One region of the Bradyrhizobium sp. RT6a genome, then DNA from elsewhere that is predicted to be linked to it. Evidence: riboswitches for the same ligand, from Rfam matches in the RefSeq annotation. Region 1 holds a riboswitch; the other holds the start of a gene.

Region 1 (4,207 bases):
CAGATCGGGCTCAACGCGCCCCAACGCGCGCTGTCGATGACGCTCGCCGGCGTCGGCTCAGGCTCGGAGATCGAGAACCTCGACGCCTGGCGCAAGCAGTGCCGCGCCAACGCGGAGCAATTCGAGATGCTCGGCTCAGCCGAAGTCGCAAAAGTCACGCGCGAGGCGCCGAGCCGGATTCCCTTCCTGGTGAAGGACCCGCGTGGCCACGCCGATTTCTACGCCGCCCTGGCGCGGCACGACGCCAAGGGATCGGCGCGGACGATGCGCGGGTTTCAGGCCGGCCGTCCCTCGATCTTTACGATGACGGACGCGATCAGAGGCGCCACGACGCCGGCACTCATCATCTGCGGCGACGAGGACGATCCGTGCGTGGGCGCAAGCCTGTTCCTGAAGAAGCATCTGCCTGCGGCGGGGCTCGCCATGTTTCCGAAGTCCGGCCACGTGCTCAATCTCGAAGAGCCCGCCCTGTTCAACGAAACGGTGGAACGGTTCGTCACGCTGGTGGAAGCGGGAAGATGGCCGGTACGCGATCCGAGATCGCTGGCGGCGCATTAGCGCTACGCTCGAAATGACGAAAAACTACTTCCTGCCGCCCCGCGTCAGCAGAAACACGCCCTGCTCGCCGAACAGATTCCACACCCACCAGGGCATCCGCAGCCGCAGCGGGCGGCCGTAGAGGTCGAGCGCCTCGGCACGTTCCATCTTGACGTCGATCGCGTCGCAGAGTTCGACGAAGTCCTTGATGGTACAGAAATGGATGTTGGCGGTGTCATACCAGCTTGCCGGCAGATTCTCCGTGCGCGGCATGTGGCCGCCGATCAGGAGCTGGAGCCGCATCTTCCAGAAGCCGAAATTCGGGAACGACACGATGGCGCGGCGGCCGATGCGCAGCAAATTCTCCAGCACCACTTTCGGCTGCCGCGTCGCCTGCAAGGTTTGCGACAGGATCACGTAGTCGAAGGCGTCATCCGGATAATTCACGAGGTCGGTGTCGGCATCGCCCTGCACCACCGCAAGACCCTTGGCGACGCAGCGGTTGACGCCCTCGCGCGACAGCTCGATGCCGCGGCCGTCGACGCCGCGGGTTTCCAGCAGTTGGAGCAGGTCGCCCTCGCCGCAGCCGACGTCGAGCACCTTCGAGCCCGGCTTGACCATCTCGGCCACCAGCACATGGTCGGCGCGAAAATCACCGGGCTGCCCGGTCGCAACGCCGCCCAGCGGCAACGCTTCCTGTACAGACATGGCTAGCCGTCCTTTAGGCATTCTTGGCAGTGAGCCCGCGCGCCTTGCCTGCCGACTGCAGGAAGGCACGGGCGATGTCGAAGAACTCGGGCACGTCGAGCAGGAACGCGTCGTGACCGCGATCGGTCTCGATCTCGGCAAACGACACCCGCGCACTCGACGCATTCAGCGCGTGCACCAGCGCGCGCGATTCCGAAGTCGGGAACAGCCAGTCACTGGTGAAGGAAACCACGCAGAAGCGGGTCTGGATTCCCGCGAACGCCTTCGCCAGCACGCCGCCATGGTCACCGGCGATGTCGAAATAGTCCATCGCGCGGGTCAGATAGAGATAGGAGTTGGCGTCGAAGCGCTCGACGAAAGACGAGCCCTGGTAGCGCAGATAGGACTCGACCTGGAAGTCGGCGTCGAACGAGAAGGTCGGCAGCTCGCGGTCCTGCATGCGCCGGCCGAATTTCCGATGCAGCGCGGCGTCCGAGAGATAGGTAATGTGCGCCGCCATCCGGGCGACAGCGAGCCCGCGATGCGGATGAATACCGTGGTCGGCATAGCCGCCATGGTACCAGTCGGGATCGGCCATCACGGCCTGGCGGCCAAGCTCGTGGAACGCGATGTTCTGTGCCGAGTGTCGTGTCGAGCAGGCAATCGCCAGCGCGGAGAACACGCGGCTCGGATACGCCGCAGTCCATTGCAGCACTTGCATGCCGCCCATCGAGCCGCCGACGACCGCGAACAGCGTGTCGATGCCGAGCCGGTCGATCAGCATCGCCTGCGCGCGCACCATGTCGGGGATGGTGATGACGGGGAAATCGAGACCCCAAACCTTGCCGGTCGCGGGATTGATCGATGCCGGACCGGTCGAGCCCATGCAGCCGCCGATCACGTTGGAGCAGATGATAAAATACTCGCGGGGATCGAGCGGTCGACCAGGGCCGACCAGGGTCTCCCACCAGCCGGGCTTGCCGGTGACAGGGTGCACATTGGCGACGTGCTGGTCGCCGGTCAGCGCATGGCAGATCAGGATCGCGTTGGAGCGATCGGCATTCAGCTCGCCGTAAGTCTGGTAAGCGATCTGGAACGGGCTGAGATCGACACCGCAATCCAGCCGCAGCGGCTGCTCCGTGCCGAACTGCGCGACCTGCGAGCTCGGATGATCCACCTCGTGCGACCGCTCGTCGGAGGTGATCGCGGGACTCGGAATTGACTGGACGCCAACCATCTGACCATCGACCTCGTTTGCGATCGTATTGGTGACCGCATTGACATCAGGCCATGAAAAACCCGGCCTGAACGATAGGTTCGGCCGGGATCGAAAGGGTCCCCGGCCTGTTTAGCGAGTTTTTTAACGTGGCTGCAAGCCGGCCGGCTCAAATGACCACGGAACGGCTAAAAACTACCGTCTTGGACGGTTTTCGTCAAGTCGCGGCCCGGATCGACCAAGTTCACCTGTCGAGACGCGGGCGGAACGGCCCCGAATTTGCCTTTGCATTTCTCTTTGCTTTCGCAGCCCCGACTGCCTAATCAGGCATTCATCGCAGCGGTGACGGCTCGCCTGATCCGTATTGGAACGCCTCTCAACAGCACCTCACAGACATGTCCCAACGTCCGCCCGCGCCACCATCGCTCCAGGAATTGCGCAAGGAGATCGACGCGATCGACGAGGGCATGCATCGCCTGCTGATGCAGCGCGGCGACATCATCGACCGCCTGATCCACGTGAAGCAGACCCAGGAGGTCGGCTCGGCGTTTCGGCCTGCGCGTGAGGCCGCCATGATGCGCGACCTCGTGCAGCGTCATCGCGGCATCCTGCCGCTCGACACCGTCGAGAGCATCTGGCGCGTCATCATCGCGACCTTCACCTATGTCCAGGCGCCGTTCTCGGTCCATGCCGACATCTCTGCGAGCGAGCCGGCGATGCGCGATTCCGTGCGCTTCCATTTCGGATTCACCGTGCCTTACGTCGCGCATTTCAGCGCGCAAGCGGCGGTCGAGGCCGTCGCGAAATCCAAGGGCGACCTCGCGCTGGTCTCGGCGACCTCCAGCCGCACACCATGGTGGCTGGAGCTCGAGGCAGAAGGTGCGCCAAAGATCATCGCGCGGCTGCCGTTCGTCGAGCGCGCCGACCATCCGGCGGCGTTGCCCGTGTTCGCGGTCTCGCGCGTCGCCGACAGCGCGCTTGTGACGGAGGTCGAGACCTTCAGCGTGCGCGTGTCGGGGTGGAACGCCGAGGTCGCGCGCGCCCTGTCGCCGCTCGCCGAGATCGTGGCCGTGCCCGATACCGCCTTCGACGGCGCCGCGCTGCTGGTCTCGGTCACCGCGACGAGCAGCCTCGACAAAATCAAGGCTGCCCTGATCGAGGCGGGGGCCTCGGTGCGCTCCACGGCCCTCGTCGGCAGCCACGCAACGCGCTATACGGTGCCCCCGACCGGGTCGAAATCGTAAGTCGCGAACCGCCTGCCATTCCGGAGTTGAAGATGTCCCGCCCTGTGCCGAATCCCGGCATTCTCGATATTGCGCCCTACACGCCCGGCAAGACTCCGGTGGCAGAGCCCGGCCGCAAGGTGTTCAAGCTCTCGGCCAACGAGACGCCGTTCGGGCCCTCGCCGAAGGCGATCGAGGCGTTCAAGCACGTTGCGGATCATCTGGAAGACTATCCGGAAGGAACCTCGCGCGTGCTGCGCGAAGCGATCGGGCGCACCTTCGGGCTCGATCCCAACCGCATCATCTGCGGCGCCGGCTCGGACGAGATCCTCAATCTGCTCGCCCACACCTATCTCAGCCACGGCGACGAGGCGATCTCGACCACGCACGGCTTCCTGGTCTACCCGATCGCAACCATGGCGGTCGGCGCGAAGAATGTCGTCGCGGCCGAGAAGAACCTCACCTGCGATGTCGACGCCATCCTCAAGGCGGTGACGCCGAAGACAAAGCTGGTCTGGCTCGCCAATCCCAACAATCCGACCGG
Region 2 (4,207 bases), on a different contig from region 1:
CGCGTCGGCGACATCGTCGAGAATATGTGCGTCCAGTTGGGATTGATCTGTCATTTCGCCACCTCGGACGTAGCCCGGATTTCGCTTCTCATCCTGACACAGATTCGGTGTCATCGCCCGACTTGATCGGGCGATCCAGTATTCCAGAAGCGGATGTCATCGAACGGATAGGTTGCGGCGTACTGGATGCCCCGGTCAAGCCGGGGCATGACAGCGGAGGGTGAGGCTATCGCTACACCCGGAAATGCTTGCTCAGCTTCAGCCCCTGGGCCTGGTAGTTTGAGCCGATGCGCTGGCCGTACATGGCGTCGGGACGGGCCAGCATCTTCTCGTAGACGAGGCGGCCGACGATCTGACCGTGCTCGAGGATGAACGGCACTTCGCGCGAGCGGACTTCGAGCACGGCGCGCGAGCCCAGCCCGCCGGCACCGGCATAGCCGAAGCCGGGATCGAAGAATCCGGCATAATGCACGCGGAACTCGCCGACCAGCGGATCGAACGGCACCATCTCCGCGGCGTAATCGGGCGGCACCTGCACCGCCTCTTTCGACGCCAGGATATAGAACTCGCCGGGATCGAGGATCAGGCTGCCGTCGGGACGGGCCGAGATCGGCTCCCAGAACTCGTCGACGGAATAGCCGGCGCGACGATCGACGTCGATGACGCCGGTGTGGCGCTTGGCGCGGTAGCCGACGAAGCCCCCGCTCTTCTCGCCGGAAAGGTCAACAGAGACGGCGACGCCGCCGGTGAGATCGGCATCGTCGATATCGACGAGACGCTCGGTCGCGTGCAGCGCCTCGAGGTCGTCGATGTTGAGGATGGCGTCGCCGGTGCGGAAGCGCACCTGCGACAGGCGCGAGCCTTCGCTGACCAGCACCGGGAACGTCTTCGGGCTGATCTCGGCATAGAGCGGGCCGTGATAGCCGGCACCGATCATGTCGAAGCGGCGGGTGCCGTCGGCGATCACGCGGGTGAAGACGTCGAGCCGGCCAGTCGAGCTCTTCGGGTTGGCGGCCGCAACGATCTCAGGCGGCAGCGCGAGGCTTTCGAGCAGCGGCACGATGTAGACGCAGTTGGTCTCCAGCACTGCGCCGTCGGCGAGGCTGAACTCGTGCAGCTTCAACCCGTCGATGCGCTCGGCGACGGTGGCGCCGGGACCGGGCAGGAAGCTGGCGCGAACGCGATAGGCGATGTCGCCGAGGCGAAGGTCGAGGCTCGCCGGCTGGATCTGGCTCTCGACGAAATCGTATGCGGGCAGGATGAGACCGCCCTCCGCCATCGCCGCGATCATGCGGTCGGGCAGGATACCATTGGCGTCGGCGGCAACCGTGAACGTCAACCGGGGGTCCTCATAGGGGTCCAATTCATCCCGACATACGGGGAAATAATAGCGTTTTACGGCTATCCGATGGACGTCTTGACGGAAAGGGCATTGCGGAATATGAGCATGACTTATCCCGTGGTGATTTGAGCCGGCCGGCTTGCAGCCACGTTAAATAAGTCGCTAAACAGGCCGGGGACCTCTGTGATCCCGGCCCGTGGAAATATTCCAGGCCGGTTTTTTTGTGACCATTTCGATGGTCACTTCAGGAGGTCCTATGTCGAAGTCCCCGGCGCCCACTGCGTCCTACCGTCCCGAAACCCGCCTGGTCCATTCCGGCACCCTGCGCTCGCAATATGGCGAGACCTCGGAGTCGCTGTTCCTGACCCAGGGCTACGTCTACAACAGCGCCGAGGAGTGCGAGGCCCGGTTCAAGGGCGAGGACCCCGGCTTCATCTATTCACGCTACTCCAATCCGACCATTGCGATGTTCGAGCGCCGCATGATCGAGCTCGAAGGCGCCGAAGCGGCACGTTCGGCCGCGACCGGCATGGCCGCGGTGACGACCGCGATCCTGGCGCCGCTCAAGGCCGGCGATCACGTCGTGGCCTCGCGCGCGCTGTTCGGCTCGTGTCTCTACGTCGTGCAGGATTTGCTGCCGCGCTATGGCATCGAGACCACGCTGGTGGACGGCCTGGATCTCGACCAGTGGCAGCGCGCACTGAAGCCGAACACCAAGACGTTCTTCCTGGAGAGTCCGACCAATCCGACGCTCGACGTGCTCGATATTCCCGGCATTGCCGAGATCGCACACAGCGGCGGCGCGCGGCTCGTCGTCGACAACGTGTTCGCCACCCCGATCTGGCAGAGCCCGCTCGCGCTCGGCGCCGACGTCGTGGTCTATTCCGCGACCAAGCACATTGACGGCCAGGGCCGCTGTCTCGGCGGCATCATCCTGTCCTCGGAAGCGTTCATCGCCGAGCACATCCACAATTTCATGCGCCAGACCGGCCCGTCGATCTCTCCGTTCAACGCCTGGGTCCTGCTCAAGGGCCTGGAGACGCTCGCCGTGCGCGTGCGCGCGCAGACCGAGACGGCGGCGCGCATCGCGGACGTGCTGGCGAGCCATCCGAAGATTTCGCGGCTGGTGTTTCCCGGCCGCGCCGATCATCCGCAGGCTGCATTGGTGAAGAAGCAGATGCGCGGCGGCTCGACGCTGGTCGGTCTCGAGGTCAAGGGCGGCAAGCAGGCGGCGTTCCGCGTGCTCAACGAGCTCAAGCTGGCCAAGATCTCGAACAATCTCGGCGACGCCAAGAGCCTCGTCACGCATCCGGCAACGACGACGCATCAGCGCCTGAAGCCGGAGGATCGCGCCGCGCTCGGCATCAGCGAGGGTTTCATCCGCTTCTCGGCGGGGCTCGAGCACGCGGACGATCTGATCGAGGATCTGACTGCGGCCCTGGAGAAGGCGTGAATTATTGTCGTCCCGGCGAAGGTCGGGACCCATAACCACAGGAAGCAGTTTGGAAGACCCAGAGTTAAGGGGCGCGGTACGAACACCGCGCACCATTGATGGATCACGCGGTATGGGTCCCGGCCTTCGCCGGGACGACAAGTCACATCGGCCGGTACGTCCGCACGTCCCCGGGCACGTTGACGCCGAGCTTGATCTGGCCGACGGAGCGGATGATGTCGTCGCCGAGGAGCTGGGCGAAGCAGGCATAGCCCCAATCGTTCATGTGCAGGCCGTCGGCGATCACAAAGCTCTCGACCGGAATCGATTGCTTCTCATGCCAGTCGCGCATCACCTCAAAGCGCGGGAAGATGCCGACGTGACGGAGCTCGGCGACCTTGCCGAGCAGCTTCACCATCTTGCCGGCGCTGTCCGCGCGCTGGTTGACGGCGGGCGAATATTGCGGATCGACCAGCACGACGTCGGTGCCGCCGGCAGCCTGGATGCTGGCGATGCCGTCCTCCACGAGCTTGGCCGTCTCGCCGGGATCGAGATTGCGCAGCACGGCATTGGTGCCGACCTGCCAGATCACCAGATCCGGATGCACATCGATCACCTCTTTCTGGAGGCGCTTCATCATCTCGGGCGCGTCCTCGCCGCCGACGCCGGCATTGACGACGGTGATGTCCGCGGTCGGATAGTGCCGGTGCAGCTGTGCGGCAAGGCGATTGGGATAGTTGAACTCAGGCGAACTCGCGCCGAATCCCGCGGTCGACGACGAGCCGAATGCGACGATGACGACGGGCTGGCCGGCGACGAGCTTGCCCGCGACATGCGGCAGCGAGCCCATTGCCTTCGAGCCGCCCTTCGGCGACAGGCAGGGGACGCGGCTGAAAATGTCGCCGGCGGATTTCGCGACCTGCTTCACCTTGTCGATGGCGCGCGCCGTAATGCCACGCTGATCGGGGGACGTCGCTGCGACGGTGGTCTGGGACGGCGAAGCGGGAGCCGGATTAGCCGACTGCTGCGGGGCCGGCGTTGCCTGCGCGGCCTGCGTCTGCGCGTGCGACTGCGAGGCCGGACTCAGCACCAGCAGCAGCGCTGCTGCGGGCACAGCCAGCCATGCCGTCAGGCAAAAAGGGCGGAGAGAACTCATTAACGCTAGACCTCAATTTTGCTGCTGGGCCGGCTCCAGATGGGCAGCGTCGATCACGAACTGTGCCAACGCCCGGCCAAGGCAATCATGGACCTGTTTCGCCAGCTCAGGCCCGCGCGACGGGCTGAACAGGTCGAACTGCCCCTGATCATTCCACTGCCGCATGATCGCGAAACGATCGAACAGCGGAATATCGTGCTCCTGCGCCACCACCCGCATATTGTCGAGGTATGGCGGCGCCGAAATCATGGTTTCGGTACGCGGACTGTACTGCAAA

Evidence for each region. A riboswitch is a leader RNA that binds a small molecule or an ion and turns the genes downstream of it on or off. The one in region 1 is predicted to bind S-adenosylmethionine.
Region 2: another riboswitch for S-adenosylmethionine. It lies ahead of ABIC03_RS31785 (O-succinylhomoserine sulfhydrylase); the one in region 1 lies ahead of metX (homoserine O-acetyltransferase MetX).

What each region holds. Positions count from the first base shown of each region.
Region 1 covers NZ_JBEPQC010000004.1:167,941-172,147, reverse strand. The annotation lists gene ABIC03_RS22595 (alpha/beta fold hydrolase) at 1-558, shown strand, start outside; gene metW (methionine biosynthesis protein MetW) at 583-1,245, opposite strand; gene metX (homoserine O-acetyltransferase MetX) at 1,259-2,461, opposite strand; SAM riboswitch at 2,552-2,631, opposite strand; gene ABIC03_RS22580 (chorismate mutase) at 2,836-3,684, shown strand; gene hisC (histidinol-phosphate transaminase) at 3,717-4,207, shown strand, end outside.
Region 2 covers NZ_JBEPQC010000008.1:192,736-196,942, reverse strand. The annotation lists gene ABIC03_RS31795 (PAS domain S-box protein) at 1-54, opposite strand, end outside; gene ABIC03_RS31790 (2'-deoxycytidine 5'-triphosphate deaminase) at 233-1,339, opposite strand; SAM riboswitch at 1,450-1,529, shown strand; gene ABIC03_RS31785 (O-succinylhomoserine sulfhydrylase) at 1,599-2,795, shown strand; gene ABIC03_RS31780 (SGNH/GDSL hydrolase family protein) at 2,938-3,930, opposite strand; gene ABIC03_RS31775 (SGNH/GDSL hydrolase family protein) at 3,943-4,207, opposite strand, start outside.